Linked DNA regions of Hydrogenophilus thermoluteolus. The protein of the gene in region 1 binds, or shares a complex with, the protein of each later gene. Links are inferred from orthologs where the notes say so. Each region holds a gene or a part of one and is shown in the gene's direction. Other genes may lie near its edges. The genes, in order: tldD and HPTL_RS03585.

Evidence for each region.
Region 2: the proteins of tldD (region 1) and HPTL_RS03585 are in contact, whole or in part, in a solved structure (PDB 5NJ9), measured with the Escherichia coli proteins. The link is inferred for Hydrogenophilus thermoluteolus from one-to-one orthologs.

Annotation. Positions count from the first base shown.
Region 1 is NZ_AP018558.1:1,748,878-1,755,572, reverse strand. The notes cover bases 1,194-4,060. They hold tldD (metalloprotease TldD), read left to right. Parts: upstream 1,194-1,815; coding sequence 1,816-3,306; downstream 3,307-4,060. Other genes in these bases: ubiM (5-demethoxyubiquinol-8 5-hydroxylase UbiM), read left to right, coding at 3,331-4,060; HPTL_RS08550 (class I SAM-dependent methyltransferase), read right to left, coding at 1,194-1,786. Outside these bases: hemB (porphobilinogen synthase), read left to right, coding at 1-172; HPTL_RS08555 (pyrimidine 5'-nucleotidase), read right to left, coding at 237-911; more of HPTL_RS08550, read right to left, coding at 908-1,193; more of ubiM, read left to right, coding at 4,061-4,506; HPTL_RS08535 (SIMPL domain-containing protein), read left to right, coding at 4,503-5,219; HPTL_RS08530 (MFS transporter), read right to left, coding at 5,238-6,416; HPTL_RS08525 (lytic transglycosylase domain-containing protein), read right to left, coding at 6,432-6,695. UniProt on the Escherichia coli protein: Metalloprotease involved in CcdA degradation. Suppresses the inhibitory activity of the carbon storage regulator (CsrA).
Region 2 is NZ_AP018558.1:736,330-743,032, reverse strand. Bases 1,714-4,588 are described here. They hold HPTL_RS03585 (metallopeptidase TldD-related protein), read left to right. Parts: upstream 1,714-2,413; coding sequence 2,414-3,763; downstream 3,764-4,588. Other genes in these bases: HPTL_RS03580 (TRAP transporter substrate-binding protein), read left to right, coding at 3,838-4,588; yjgA (ribosome biogenesis factor YjgA), read right to left, coding at 1,820-2,377; mog (molybdopterin adenylyltransferase), read right to left, coding at 1,714-1,827. Outside these bases: HPTL_RS03605 (cob(I)yrinic acid a,c-diamide adenosyltransferase), read left to right, coding at 1-115; 3-deoxy-7-phosphoheptulonate synthase AroG, read right to left, coding at 131-1,222; more of mog, read right to left, coding at 1,225-1,713; more of HPTL_RS03580, read left to right, coding at 4,589-4,920; HPTL_RS03575 (TRAP transporter small permease subunit), read left to right, coding at 5,001-5,537; HPTL_RS03570 (TRAP transporter large permease), read left to right, coding at 5,570-6,703.

The DNA of each region.
Region 1 (6,695 bases):
CTACCAGGTGAGCGGCGAGTACGCGATGCTGGTTGCTGCGGCGCAGAACGGGTGGTTGGAGCGCCGCGCGTGTGTGCTTGAAGCGCTCTTGGGGTTCAAGCGGGCCGGCGCTGACGCGGTACTCACCTACTTTGCGCTGGAAGTGGCCGAGTGGCTGCGGGAAGGGGCTTGAGCGGGCGCTGCGGCTGACTGTGCTCGTCGCATTGCCAGGGGCGAGCCCGGCGACGAGGGAACAGTCAGCGAAGGAACAATCGGGGGTGCGATGACCGAGCGCCCCACCGCCCCAGCACTTTCGGAAGGTCGGTGACGGTAGCGATCTTCCAGTCGACGTAGGGCGGTAAGCCGCGCGCGCGGGTGACCCAAACGGTGGTCATGCCCAGTTGCTTCGCCGGTGCGAGATTTTCGGCGCTGTCTTCGATGAGGATGCAGCGCGAAGGCGCGACTTTCATCGCATGGAGTACCGTAGCATAGGCGCGGCGGCGCGGTTTGGGGTTGTAATCGAGATCTTCGATCGCGAAGAGGCGAACGAAGTGGCGGTGAATCCCCAGGTGTTCGACAATGGCGCGCGCGTATTCGCGGGGTCCGTTGGTGAAAAGGACTTTGGCGCCGGGCAATTTCGCCAGCGTCGCCGCCAGCCGCTTCGGGGCGTGAATGTGCGCGGCCAGATTGTCGAAGCGGTGGGTTTCGCGCAGGAAATGGCGCGGGTTGATGCGGTGGTGGCGAATCAGCCCGACGAGCGTCGCGCCGTAGGCGCGCCAATAGCGCACCCGAAGCGCGTTCGCTTCCGTTTCGTCGAGCGCCAGGTGGCGCATCAAATAGGCGGTCATCTGGCGGTTGAGGTGGGGAAAGATCGCGGCGCTGGCGTGGTGCAGCGTGTTGTCGAGGTCGAAAATCCAGATCGGCGTGGTCATTGCGGTGTCGTAGGTTCCTGAGGTTTTCCGGGGCGAGGTTGCCAGACGATGGGGCGCGGCGCCCGGGGGTCTTGCTGCGGTTGCGCTAGACGGGTGACGCGCCATGCGTGCCCGAAGACGAGCTCCACGGTCAAGGTAAACGGAAAAGGGATCGCGTTGATGCGCTCAGCTGCGTCAAGCCCCAGCCACGGGCCCCAATCGGTGCGGAGCGTTTCGGGACGTTCGTAACGCACCGTGAGCATTTGCATGTCCATCACCGGTTCGGCGTAGCGCAACCGTACCAGGATGTCCCCCAGGTCGTGCATGTCCAAAAACGGTGGCCATGGCGGAGCTGAGTCGCAAGCCAATGCCGCTTTGAGTTCTTTCAGGGTGTCGGGACCCAACGTCGCGAAAAAAAGCGGTGCATCCTCGGCGAGTAGGGGTTGCCATGCGGCCAGAAGTTGTGTGGGGTCAGCGGCGCGGTAGAGCAACAAGTTGCTGAAAAAAAGGTCGATCCCGCCCGGTTCTTCGGGCAGGTGCAACGGGTCGGCAGTGCGAAAAGAGACGGTGGCGCTTTTCCGCTTGTCTTTTGCGAACCGTTTTTTCAGTCGTGCAAGGAACGAGTCATCGCAAGCCGCGTCTGAGGGGGAAAGCGGGGCGCTACCGGCGGGGGTTTCGTCGGGCCGATAGCCACAGCACGCGGCGTTGGGGTAGCGCGTGGCGAGCGAATCGGCCCATGCGGTGCCTTCTCCTACCCAGACGATGCGCGCGGGCGTATGGCGTAGATACTCCAGCCGCTCGACGAGGCGTTCGCCCGCCTCTGCGCCAAGCCATGCCGGGGGGCGAAGGGCGGAGAGCGCGGGATGGGTCGTTGCGTTGTTAGAATGAGCAGTCATGGAAAAATGATAGCACCCTTGTGGGGGCAATGTCGGCAAAGGGGAATTGCGCAGTGAGTCAAGAGAACACGAACATCGAGCGTTGGAATCTGGCCGAGCGCCATCTGTGGGCGCCACTGGGGTGGGACGCGCACGCCGTTTCGCGGGTATTGCAGGAGATCGCCAGCCACGCGGTCGATGATGCCGACCTCTATTTTCAATATCGCCATGCGGAGTCGTGGTCACTGGAAGAGGGGATCGTCAAAGCGGGAAGCTTTTCGATCGACGCAGGGGTCGGCGCCCGGGCGATCCATGGCGAAAAACAGGCGCTCGCCTACACCGATGTCCTTGAGCCGGACGCAGTGCGTGACGCGGCGCGAACCGTCCGGGCGATTGCCGCGCAGGGGCAGGCGGGTGTCACTGCGGTGCCGCTTGCGCGGGTAGCGGCCGTTACGCCGCAATACCCGGCGGTCGATCCGGTTCACACCTTGGCCGCTACCGACAAAGTGGCGCTGTTGCAGCGCTTGGAAGCCAAAGCACGGGCGTTGGAATCGAGACTCGATCAGGTGATGGCGCATCTCGTTGCGGTGTGGGAAGCGGTGATCGTTGCGCGGCTCGATGGGACGCTTGCGTACGACATTCGGCCGCTCGTGCGCTTGTCGCTCACCGTGATCGCGCACGACAACGGACGGCGCGAAGTGGGGTCCGCCGGGATCGGCGGGCGCTATGGGCTCGAACGTTTCGACGACGCGGTGCTCGACCGCTTGGCCGAACAGGCGGTGCGCCAGGCGCAGGTCAATCTCGAAGCGCGTCCCGCACCGGCGGGCGAGATGACGGTGGTGCTGGGATCGGGTTGGCCGGGGGTGCTGCTGCACGAAGCGGTGGGTCACGGGCTCGAAGGCGATTTCAACCGCAAAGGGGTCTCTGCATACAGCGGACAGCTTGGTGAAACTGTCGCGGCGAAAGGGGTGACGGTGGTGGACAACGGGGCGATGCCCGAACGGCGCGGCTCGCTCACCGTCGATGACGAAGGCACTCCCACCGGCGAGACGGTGTTGATCGAAGATGGGGTGCTCGTCGGGTACCTCCACGACCGGCTGAACGCGCGCTTGATGGGGATGCGTCCTACTGGTAACGGACGGCGCGAATCCTACGCCCATTTGACGCTACCGCGCATGACCAATACCTACCTGCGCCCCGGCCCATACGCGCCGGAAGAGGTGGTGGCAAGCCTCGATCGCGGCATTTACGCGGTGCAGTTCGGCGGCGGGCAGGTCGATATCACCTCCGGTAAGTTCGTCTTCGAGATGAGCGAAGCCTACTGGGTGGAGAACGGCAAGATCCAATATCCGGTGAAGGGAGCGACGCTGATCGGCGATGGGCCGGAAGTGATGCGGCAGGTGACGATGATCGCGAACGACTGGGCGTTGGACCCGGGAATTGGCACCTGCGGTAAAGAGGGGCAGAGCGTCCCCGTAGGGGTGGGGCAGCCGACGCTTCGGATCGAGCGGATCACCGTGGGTGGGACCGGAGGTGCGTAAAGGCGAAGCACGAAGGAGCATGCGATGAACCAGTACGACATTGCGGTGGTGGGCGCTGGTCCAGCAGGATTGGCGTTTGCGTTGGCGGCGGCACCATTGGGATTGCGCGTTGCGCTTTTCGATCAGCAACCGGAAGCGCAGCTCGCTGATCCCGCACCGGATGGCCGAGAGATCGCGCTCACCTACGCGTCGCGCGCCACGCTCGAACGCTTGGGGGTCTGGTCGCATATTCCGGAAGCGGAGGTGTCGCCGCTCAAAGATGCGCAGGTCTTCGACGGCCCGTCGCTCCTGGCGTTGCGTTTTCGCGCAGCCGACGCGGGAACCGATGCAATCGGTCTGTTGGTTCCTAACCACTGGATCCGTCGCGCGTTGTACGAGACGGTGACCGAGCGCGGTGCTGCGACGCTGATCACTGGGGCGCGGGTCGCGTCGGTGGTGCGGGGTGACCGCGAGGTGTCGCTCACGCTGGAAGACGGCAGGACGTTCCGAGCGTCGTTGCTCGTTGCCGCCGATACCCGTTTTTCGCGGGTGCGGGCGCAGGTGGGGATCGGTGCCAGCCGACTCGACTTCCAGCGGACGATGATGCTCGTGCGCATGACGCACGACGCGCCGCACGGGCACGTGGCATGGGAGTGGTTCGGCTACGGTGGCCAGACATTGGCGCTGTTGCCGCTCAACCACAACGTGAGCGGGATCGTGGTCACGATGGCGCACGCGGAGATCGCGCGGCTCATGGCGCTTTCGGATGCCGCGTTGGCAGATGAGCTCACGCGTCGCTTCGACGGACGGTTGGGGCGGATGACGGTGGTGAGCGAACGCTTCGCTTACCCGCTCGTTGCGGTCTATGCGCACGATTTCGTGGCGCGGCGGGTGGCGTTGATCGGCGACGCCGCGGTGGGAATGCACCCGGTCACGGCCCACGGATTCAATTTCGGGCTGGCGAGCGCGGTGCGGCTCACCGAAGCGCTCGCCTCTGCGCTGGCCGCGGGCGCGCCGCTGCATGCGCAGCGCCATCTCTTGACCTATGAGCGAACGCACCGCCGCGCCACCTGGCCGCTCTACCAAGCGACCAATCTGGTGGCTACGCTCTATACCCGCGATGCGTTTCCCGCACGTGTGGCGCGGCGCGCGGCACTCACCGCAGCGGCGTGGTTCCGTCCTTTCCAGCAGGCGGTGTTGAAACAGGTGGTGGCGCAATGACGAAGCGAAATTCTCTGCGCAATGCCACGGGCAGCGTGCTCCTAGCGGCGTCGCTGCTGTTTGCGCAACCCATCTTTGCCGAAACGGAACGGCTGCATCGGGTGGCGTTTGCCGAAGCAGTTTCGGCCGAGGTAGCGCACGATCGCACGGTGGCGCTTTTGCGCGCGCAGGCAGAAGGGCAAGACCCCGCCGAGCTCGCCGATCGGGTGAATCGCCAGATCGATGCGGCGTTGAAGCGGGCAAACCGGGTTCCGGGCATCGAAGCGTACACGACCGGCTACCATACCGAAGCGCTGCGGGACCGGGAAGGCGCCTTTCGGAGGTGGGTGGTGCAGCAGCAGCTTCGGTTGGTGAGCGACGACAATTCAGCGCTGGGGCGTTTGGTGGGGGCGCTTCAACAAGAGGGATTGCTGTTGGTAGCGCTTACCGGAACCGTTTCGGAAGCGCAACGGCGAAAAACGCTCGATACGTTGGTGGCACAAGCATTGCATGCGTTCCGGCATCGAGCCGAGCAGGTGACGCAAACGTTGGGTTTTTCGGGCTATCGGCTCGTTCGCATCGACCTCGATTATCCGACCGCGCAGCCGGGCGTGCCGCGAGGCGTTGCGTTTCTGGCCGCACGCGAAGCCGCGCCGGTTCCGATCACGGGCGAGTTGGAAACCGTGACGGTGCGGGTTCGCGGGGAGGTGGAACTGCTGCCGCAATCGCAGTAGTCGGCTTTTGGCGTCTCGTCAACGGTTTTGCCACGCTCGGCTCGCGATCAGGCCGATCGCGGCAATGGTTGCGAAGGCTGCCCCACTGAGAAACGTTGCCTTGGGGCCGATTCCAGACCAAAGCCCTCCGGCGAGTGTACTGGCACCGAGGAGGGCCACGCCGCTGATCAGGTTGAACAGACCAAAAGCGGTGCCGCGCAGGTGGTGCGGCGCGTTTTCGGCAACCCAGGCGGAGAGGAGGCCTTGCGTGGCGCCCATGTGTAAGCCCCAGAACATCGCGCCAACGTAGACGAACCAAAAGTGGTCGGCGAGCGCAAGGAGAAGATCGGCGACAATCAAGAAGCCAATGCCCCAGAGCAGAAGGGCCCGACGCTGCCCGCTATCGAATCCTTTGCCGAAAGGATAAGCGCTCACGGCATAGACGAGGTTCATCGCGATCAGCACCAACGGTGTCCAGGTGGCAGCCAGACCCAAGTTTTCGGCGCGCAGAAGGAGAAACGCCTCGGAAAAGCGGGCGAGCGCAAGGATCGCCGCTAAAGCCAAAATCGACCAGAAACGGAGCGGGAGTTCGCGAGCTGCCGCAAGGGTGATCGGCGTGCGGCTTGGGTGAGTCTGCGTGCTGCGTGGCGGTTCGGTTACGGCAAAGAGGATAAAGGCGACGGCCAAGAGCGCGGGCAGGCTTGCGACCCAAAAGACCAGGTGAAAGTTGTCGTCCGTGGTTGCCATGAGGAGCGCCGCTGTGAGTGGGCCAAGGAAGGCGCCCATGGTGTCCATCGCTTGACGCAGGCCGTACGCCGCACCCCGTTGGGTTTCGGGGGTGACGTCGGCGATGAGAGCGTCACGCGGGGCGCCGCGTATCCCTTTACCGATGCGATCGAGAAAGCGGGCAGTCAGCACCGTTTCGACGCTGTTGGCGAGTGGAAAGAGCGGTTTGCTCACGGCAGCGAGGCCGTATCCGAGCAAAATCAGCGGTTTGCGACGCTGGAAACGGTCGGAGAGCGTCCCCGAGAAAATTTTGACCATGGCGGCGGTCGCTTCCGCTATGCCTTCGATGATCCCGATCGCAACCGGCGAGGCGCCAAGGATAGTAACTAGGAAGAGCGGTAAAAGGCTATGGATCATCTCGGAAGAGAGATCCATGAGCAGCGAGACGAACCCCAACGCGACGACGCTGCGGGGAAGCGAAGCGATGGTCATCGTTGCGCCTTTCGGTTAGCGATAGTGGTTCAGCGCGGCAAAGACCAAATTGGGGTAGGTTGGGTCCCCCAGGCTCCCGTTGTAGCGGCCCAACGCACGCACCAGATCGCCCTGTTCGATATCAAGGTAGTGGCGCAGGATTACGGTTCCGTACCGGAGGTTGGTGCGCAGGTGAAAAAGGTTGTGTTCCGGGGTGCCGATGAGATCGACCCAAAAAGGCATCACTTGCATGTAGCCGCGCGCTCCAGCCGTGGAGACGGCATATTTACGAAAGCGGCT
Region 2 (6,703 bases), 1.0 Mb from region 1 along the record:
CTATCTCAACCGCCTCTCAGACCTCTTGTTCGTGCTGGCGCGCACCCTCAACGCGCGAAGCGGTACCCCGGATGTCTTGTGGCAGAAGCGGCTCGACGCCCCGAAATCCCGCTGACGGGGCGGCTACCGGTCAGTCGCCGCGTTGCGCCAGCACCGCCCGTCGCAACTGCACGGCATGCGCCAAACCGTCCAGGATATGGACGGTATCTTCCCAACCGATGCAGGCATCCGTGATGCTTTTGCCGTATTCGAGCGGTTGCCCCGGAATCAGATCCTGGCGCCCCTCTTTGAGGTGGGATTCGATCATCACGCCGATGATGCGCTCCTCCCCTTGCGCCAGTTGATCCATTACCGCTTGCGCCACTTCTGCTTGACGACGGTGATCTTTCCGGCTGTTCCCATGGGAACAATCGACCATGATACGCGCCGGCAAACCGGCGTTCGCCATCTCCTGGCACGCCGCTTGCACGCTTGCCGCGTCGTAGTTAGGCGCTTTGCCGCCGCGTAAAATAATATGACAATCTTCGTTCCCCGCGGTACTCACGATCGCCGAATGGCCCGCCTTGGTCACCGAAAGGAAGTGGTGCGGTGCCTGCGCCGCTTTGATCGCGTCGATTGCGATCTTGACGTTGCCGTCGGTACCGTTCTTGAAACCCACCGGGCAGGAGAGCCCAGAGGCCAATTCACGATGGACTTGGCTTTCCGTGGTGCGGGCACCGATTGCCCCCCACGCGATCAAGTCGGCGATGTATTGCGGCGTGATCATGTCGAGGAATTCGGTTCCAGCCGGGAGCCCCATCTCCGTGATCTCGCAGAGGAGTTTGCGCGCGATGCGAATGCCATCATTGATGCAATAGGTACCGTCCAAGTACGGATCGTTGATCAACCCCTTCCAGCCCACAGTGGTTCGGGGTTTTTCGAAATAGACCCGCATGACGATCAACAGCTCGTTCGCAAGACGCTCAGCCTCTTTTTTGAGGCGCGTGGCGTATTCGATCGCCGCGTCCGGATCGTGAATCGAACAGGGTCCCACCACGACGACCAAGCGCTCATCCGCACCGTGGAGAATACGGTGGATCGCCTGTCGGGCTTCGAACGTAGTTTGCGCCGAAGCCGGTGTCGCCGGGAATTCCCGCAGCACATGGATGGGCGGAACCAACTCTTGGATGTCGCGAATCCGAGTGTCGTCGATATGAAACCGAACGGAACTTCTAGGGTTCATGGCTATGAGACCTTCTTGGTTGTGGGACGTTGCGCGCTTTTCGGCCGAAACGCGGGGATCACGTCGGGATCCGTTTCAATATACGGGCCGCCGATCAAGTCGATACAGTAGGGAATCGCGGCGAAAATCCCTTTGTGCCGCCAACTGCCGTCTTCATGACGGAGCCCCTCCAGAGTTTCCACGATCGATTTCGGTTGGCCAGGCAGATTGACGATCAAGGTTTTTCCGCGCACGACCGCCACTTGGCGTGAAAGGATCGCGGTAGGTACGAAATTGAGACTGATGCGCCGCATCTCTTCGCCAAAACCGGGCAGGACGCGATCGGCCACCGCGAGCGTCGCCTCGGGCGTGACATCGCGCGGTGCAGGACCCGTTCCTCCCGTGGTCAGAATCAGGCAACAACCGCACGTGTCGGCTAGCGTTCTGAGCGTCTCCTCGATCACCGGCTGCTCATCGGCGATCAGCCTCTTTTCCGCCCGCCAAGGGGTAACGAGCGCGCGGTTGAGCCACGACTCCAACGCAGGAATTCCTTTGTCTTCGTAGGCGCCGCTCGATGCGCGGTCGCTGATCGACACCAACCCAATGACCACCTCGGGTTCACTCATCGTCGGTCTCCTCGTCGTGATCCGTCTCCACTGCGCTCCGTTCCGGGAGCGTCAGTACCAATGTCGCCTCGATCGCGTGCCTAAGCGCTGCCACCAAGCGACGGCGCGGCAAGAGGTCTTGCGGTTCTGCCGCCAAGCCTTTCAACGCAGCGCGTCGCATTTGCCGCCAATAGGGCACGTCGAACTCGGGAAAGCGGGACAACAGTTCCCCCACCACCGACTCATCGGCAAGAAATTCGGCGGCAAGGCGTTCCGCTTCCCGTTGACACTGCGCATCGACCGCCCCACCGGGACACAGGGAAGCAACCAGCGCCTGCAGCGGTTCCAGTTCGTACGGTTGCAGAAGACGCCCCACATACTGCATCTGGCGCCGGTAGGCCTCGAAGTGACCAGATAGCCGTCTCGCTTCCGCGAGCGCCTGCGCGAGATCGCGCGGGAGCGCCAACCAGCGCAACCGCTCCACCGGCAGCGCCAACAGCGCTTCCCCTACCGCTTGCAGTTGGTGCATGCGCGCTTTGCGCTTGGTTTTCGAGAGTTCTTGCGGTTCCATTATAGAATTATCGCAAATTTTCCCTGAGGATCACGCATGAACCCTGGCTTGCCTTCATTGCCGCACTGGCAACAGCAACTCCAACGCGTTGCGGAACATGCCGCCGAACGGGCACGCCTTCTTGGCGCAACAGCACAAACAGGGGTTTCGGAACGAGTGGGACGCTCCATCACGGTACGCCACGGCGAAGTCGAAACCATCGAGCACCACCGCGAACGCACCCTCTCGGTGACCGTTTACCTCGACGGGCGTACCGGGCACGCCGCCACGAGTGACCTTTCTCCGCGCGCGATCGAAGCAACCGTGCAAGCCGCAGTGGCGATCGCGCGCCACACCGAACCCGATCCTGCCGCCGGGCTTCCCGATCCTTCATGGCTTGCCGACCCCAGTGCCGCGCCTGACCTCGGCTGCTACCACCCTTGGTCGGTGACTCCTGAAACGTTGATCGCGCTTACCCAGCGCCTCGAAGCGGCCGGAACGGCGCAAACGGGGATCGTCAATTCCGAAGGAGCCACCTGCACCACCGAAGTGGAACTGAGTGCGATCGCGAATACCCTCGGTTTTTCAGGGGTCACCGCCGAAACAGCCCATTCCTATTCTTGCGTATTGCTGGCACAAAGTGACGACGGCTCGCTGGTGCGCGACGGTGCCTGGGCAAGCCGCCGCGTAGCCGACCAATTGCCCGATCCCGAAGCGATTGGTGTTGAAGCCGCGACGCGGACATTGCAGCGCCGCAACGCGCGCAAACTCGCCACGGGACGCTATGAGGTCGTCTTCAGCCCCGAAGTGGCGCCGTCGCTTTTGAGTCACTTCGTCGCCGCGGCAAGTGGCGGCGCGCTCTACCGCCGTGCCACGTTTTTGCTGGAACGGTTCGAAACGCAGCTTTTTCCCGAATGGTTTTCGGTCCAAGAGGATCCGTGGCTGCCCCAAGGTTTTGGCTCCTGCCCATTTGACGCCGAAGGGGTGCGCGTGGCGCCACGCCTTGTGATCGACCAGGGCCGATGGGTCGGACGCTTTTTGTCCAGCTACACCGCGCGCAAACTCGGGTTGGTCAGCACCGGTAATGCAGGCGGCGCGCACAACCTGTTGCCCACCACCACCCACGATTCGCTCGCTGCGCTTCTGGCCACGGTCGATCACGGGCTATTGATCACCGAACTCTTGGGTCATGGGGTCAATACGGTTACCGGCGAATACTCGCGCGGCGCGGCCGGATTCTGGTTCGAAAACGGTGCGATCGCCTATCCGGTGCATGAAATCACGGTCTCGGGCACGCTCCCAGAGCTTTTTGCCGGGTTGATCGGCGTTGCCGACGACGCCCGCCCCGACCGCCGCTTTCGGTTGGGCAGCACCGCGATTGCTGCAGTGCAAATAGCGGGTCAATAATTTTTGCGTTATCATAAACGCCGCCAACTGAACCGTTCAGTTCGCATAACAAACCCGTATCCAAGGAGGTGATTATGGAACGTCGTCGTTTCCTCAAAGGCGCCGGCCTTGCCGGCATTCTGGCTGCCGGCACGGCGCCTGCGATCATCCATGCACAAGAAGTAATCCGTTGGCGGTTGGCGTCGAGCTTCCCGAAAGCGCTCGACACCATCTACGGCGCGGCGGAAGACTTCGCGAACGCCATCAACCAGATGTCCGGCGGTAAATTCGAAGTCCAGGTCTTCGCTGGCGGCGAACTGGTGCCCGCTTTCGGGGTGTTGGACGCCGTTCAGCAAGGCACCATCGAATTGGCCCATACCGCGCCCTACTACTTCTTCGGCAAGAACGAAGCGTTCGCGTTCGACTGCGCGGTACCGTTTGGCCTCAACTCGCGGATGCTCACCGCATGGATGTACGACGGCGGCGGCAACCAGCTGATGAACGAATTCTATGCGAAATACAACATCGTCAGCCTGCCGATGGGGAATACCGGCACGCAGATGGGGGGTTGGTACCGCAAAGAGATCAAGTCGGTTGACGACATCAAGGGGTTGAAGATCCGCATTTCTGGTTTTGCGGGCCGAGTACTGACAAAACTCGGTGGCGTTCCGCAAAGTATCCCGGGCGGTGAAATCTACCAAGCGCTCGAAAAGGGAACGATCGACGCCACCGAATGGGTTGGCCCGTACGACGATCTCAAGCTCGGTTTCTACAAAGTGGCGCCTCACTACTACTATCCGGGCTGGTGGGAAGGTGGTGCGCAGCTGACGCTGTACATCAACAAAGAGAAGTTCGCGGCGCTCCCGAAAGAGTACCAAGAGATGATCCGTGCTGCGGCGTCGCACGCCCACGTGACCATGCAAGCGAAGTACGACGCGCGCAACCCGCAGGCGTTGAAGCAGCTCATCGCAAACGGGGCGCAGGTGCACCGCTTCCCGAAAGACGTCATGGACGCAGCGTTCAAAGCGCGCAACGAAGTCTACGCCGAACTCAACGACACCAACCCGGATTGGAAGAAAATCTACACCGAGTTCGAAAAATTCCTGCGTGACCAGTACGCGTGGTTCCGCCTGGCGGACCTGAGTTTCGACCAGTACATGGCTTCCGTCAAACTCTAAAATCGAAAACCCCCGAAACATGCGGGGGTTCTTCTCTTTCACCCCCCCGATTACAACCCTGTTGATGAGGCGTCACGACGATGCAACCGCTCCTTAGAATCTGTGCGGTAATCGATACGCTCAACCGCTCACTCGGGCGGCTCTTTTTCTGGTTCACGCTCGCAGCCACTGCGATCAGCGCCGCGAACGCATTGGTGCGCAAACTCTTCGATACCAGCTCCAACGCCTTTTTGGAGATCCAGTGGTACCTCTTCGCTGCAGTCTTCATGCTGGGGCTGGGTTACGGCTTTTTGGAAAACGCCCATGTCCGCATCGACGTCGTCGCCAACCGCCTGAGTGCCCGGACGCGCAATTTGATCGACGCCATCGGCATCGTCGTCTTCGTCTTTCCCCTGTGCTACTTCATGGCGAATTTCGCGTGGCCGATCGTCGTCCAAGCCTATACCACGGGGGAAATGTCGTCGAACGCGGGCGGTTTGATCCGCTGGCCACTCTATGCGCTGGTGCCTGCCGGATACGGCTTGTTGGCCATTCAGGCCTTCTCTGAATTGATCAAGCGCATCGCATTCTTGCTGGGTCACGGCCCCGACCCGCTGAAGCAAGCGAACCCCCACTAATTCACCCATTTTGCGAGGCTGAGGAGCGCTTCATGGCCGAATTCCTTGCTGCCAACTTCCCGCAGCTGATGTTCCTGGGGTTGGTCATCTTTCTGCTTTCCGGCTTTCCCGTTGCATTTTCGCTCGCGTCAGCGGGGCTGCTTTTTGGTTTTTTGGGGATTCATTTCGGTATTTTTCCGGAAACCCTCTTTCACGCGTTGCCGCTGCGGGTTTTCGGGATCATGCAGAACGAGACCCTGTTGGCGATCCCCTTCTTCACCCTGATGGGCCTCATCTTGCAGCGGTCCGGAATGGCGGAAGACCTTCTGGAAACGGCAGGCCAAGTCTTCGGCCCGATCCGCGGTGGGCTCGCGATTTCGGTGATCGTCGTCGGGGCGCTGCTTGCCGCAACGACCGGGGTCGTTGCCGCATCGGTGATTTCGATGGGGTTGATCTCGCTCCCCGTGATGTTGCGCTATGGGTACCATCGTGGGCTCATTTCCGGCGTGATCACGGCGTCCGGTACGCTCGCGCAGATCGTTCCGCCGTCGTTGGTGCTGATCGTAATCGCAGACCAATTGGGCCGCAGCGTCGGTGACATGTACAAAGGCGCGCTGATCCCGGCGTTGGGGTTGATTGCGGTCTATTTCCTTTACGTGATCGCGATTGCGCTCATCCGCCCCAAATGGGTCCCTGCACTACCGGAATCAGCGCGCACGTTTCATGAGCCCAACGGGGGTAGTGGCTACCGCTCGCTCCTCTTCACCTTTTTGGGGGTGCTGGCCGCCGCTACCCTCTTCGCCGCGAACTATGACGCGCTTTTGACGCAATGGAAAGGCGAAGCGGTCACCGCGCCAACCGACGAGAAAGTGGTGATGGCCACCACGTTTGGTGCGTTCGTCGCACTGGTGCTCGCGGCGATCGACTCCGCGCTGGGCCGCCGTTTCCTTTCCCAGATGACGCATCGTGTCATTTTCGTGATGATCCCGCCGCTCGTACTCATCTTTTTGGTCTTGGGCACGATCTTCATCGGCGTCGCGACGCCCACCGAAGGGGGCGCGATGGGGGCGATCGGTGCGATCGCGGTGGCTGCACTGCGCAAACGATTCTCGATGGCGATGTTGCGCGAGGCGCTGGAGGGAGCAACGAAACTGTCGATCTTCGTCCTAGCGATCCTTCTGGGTTCG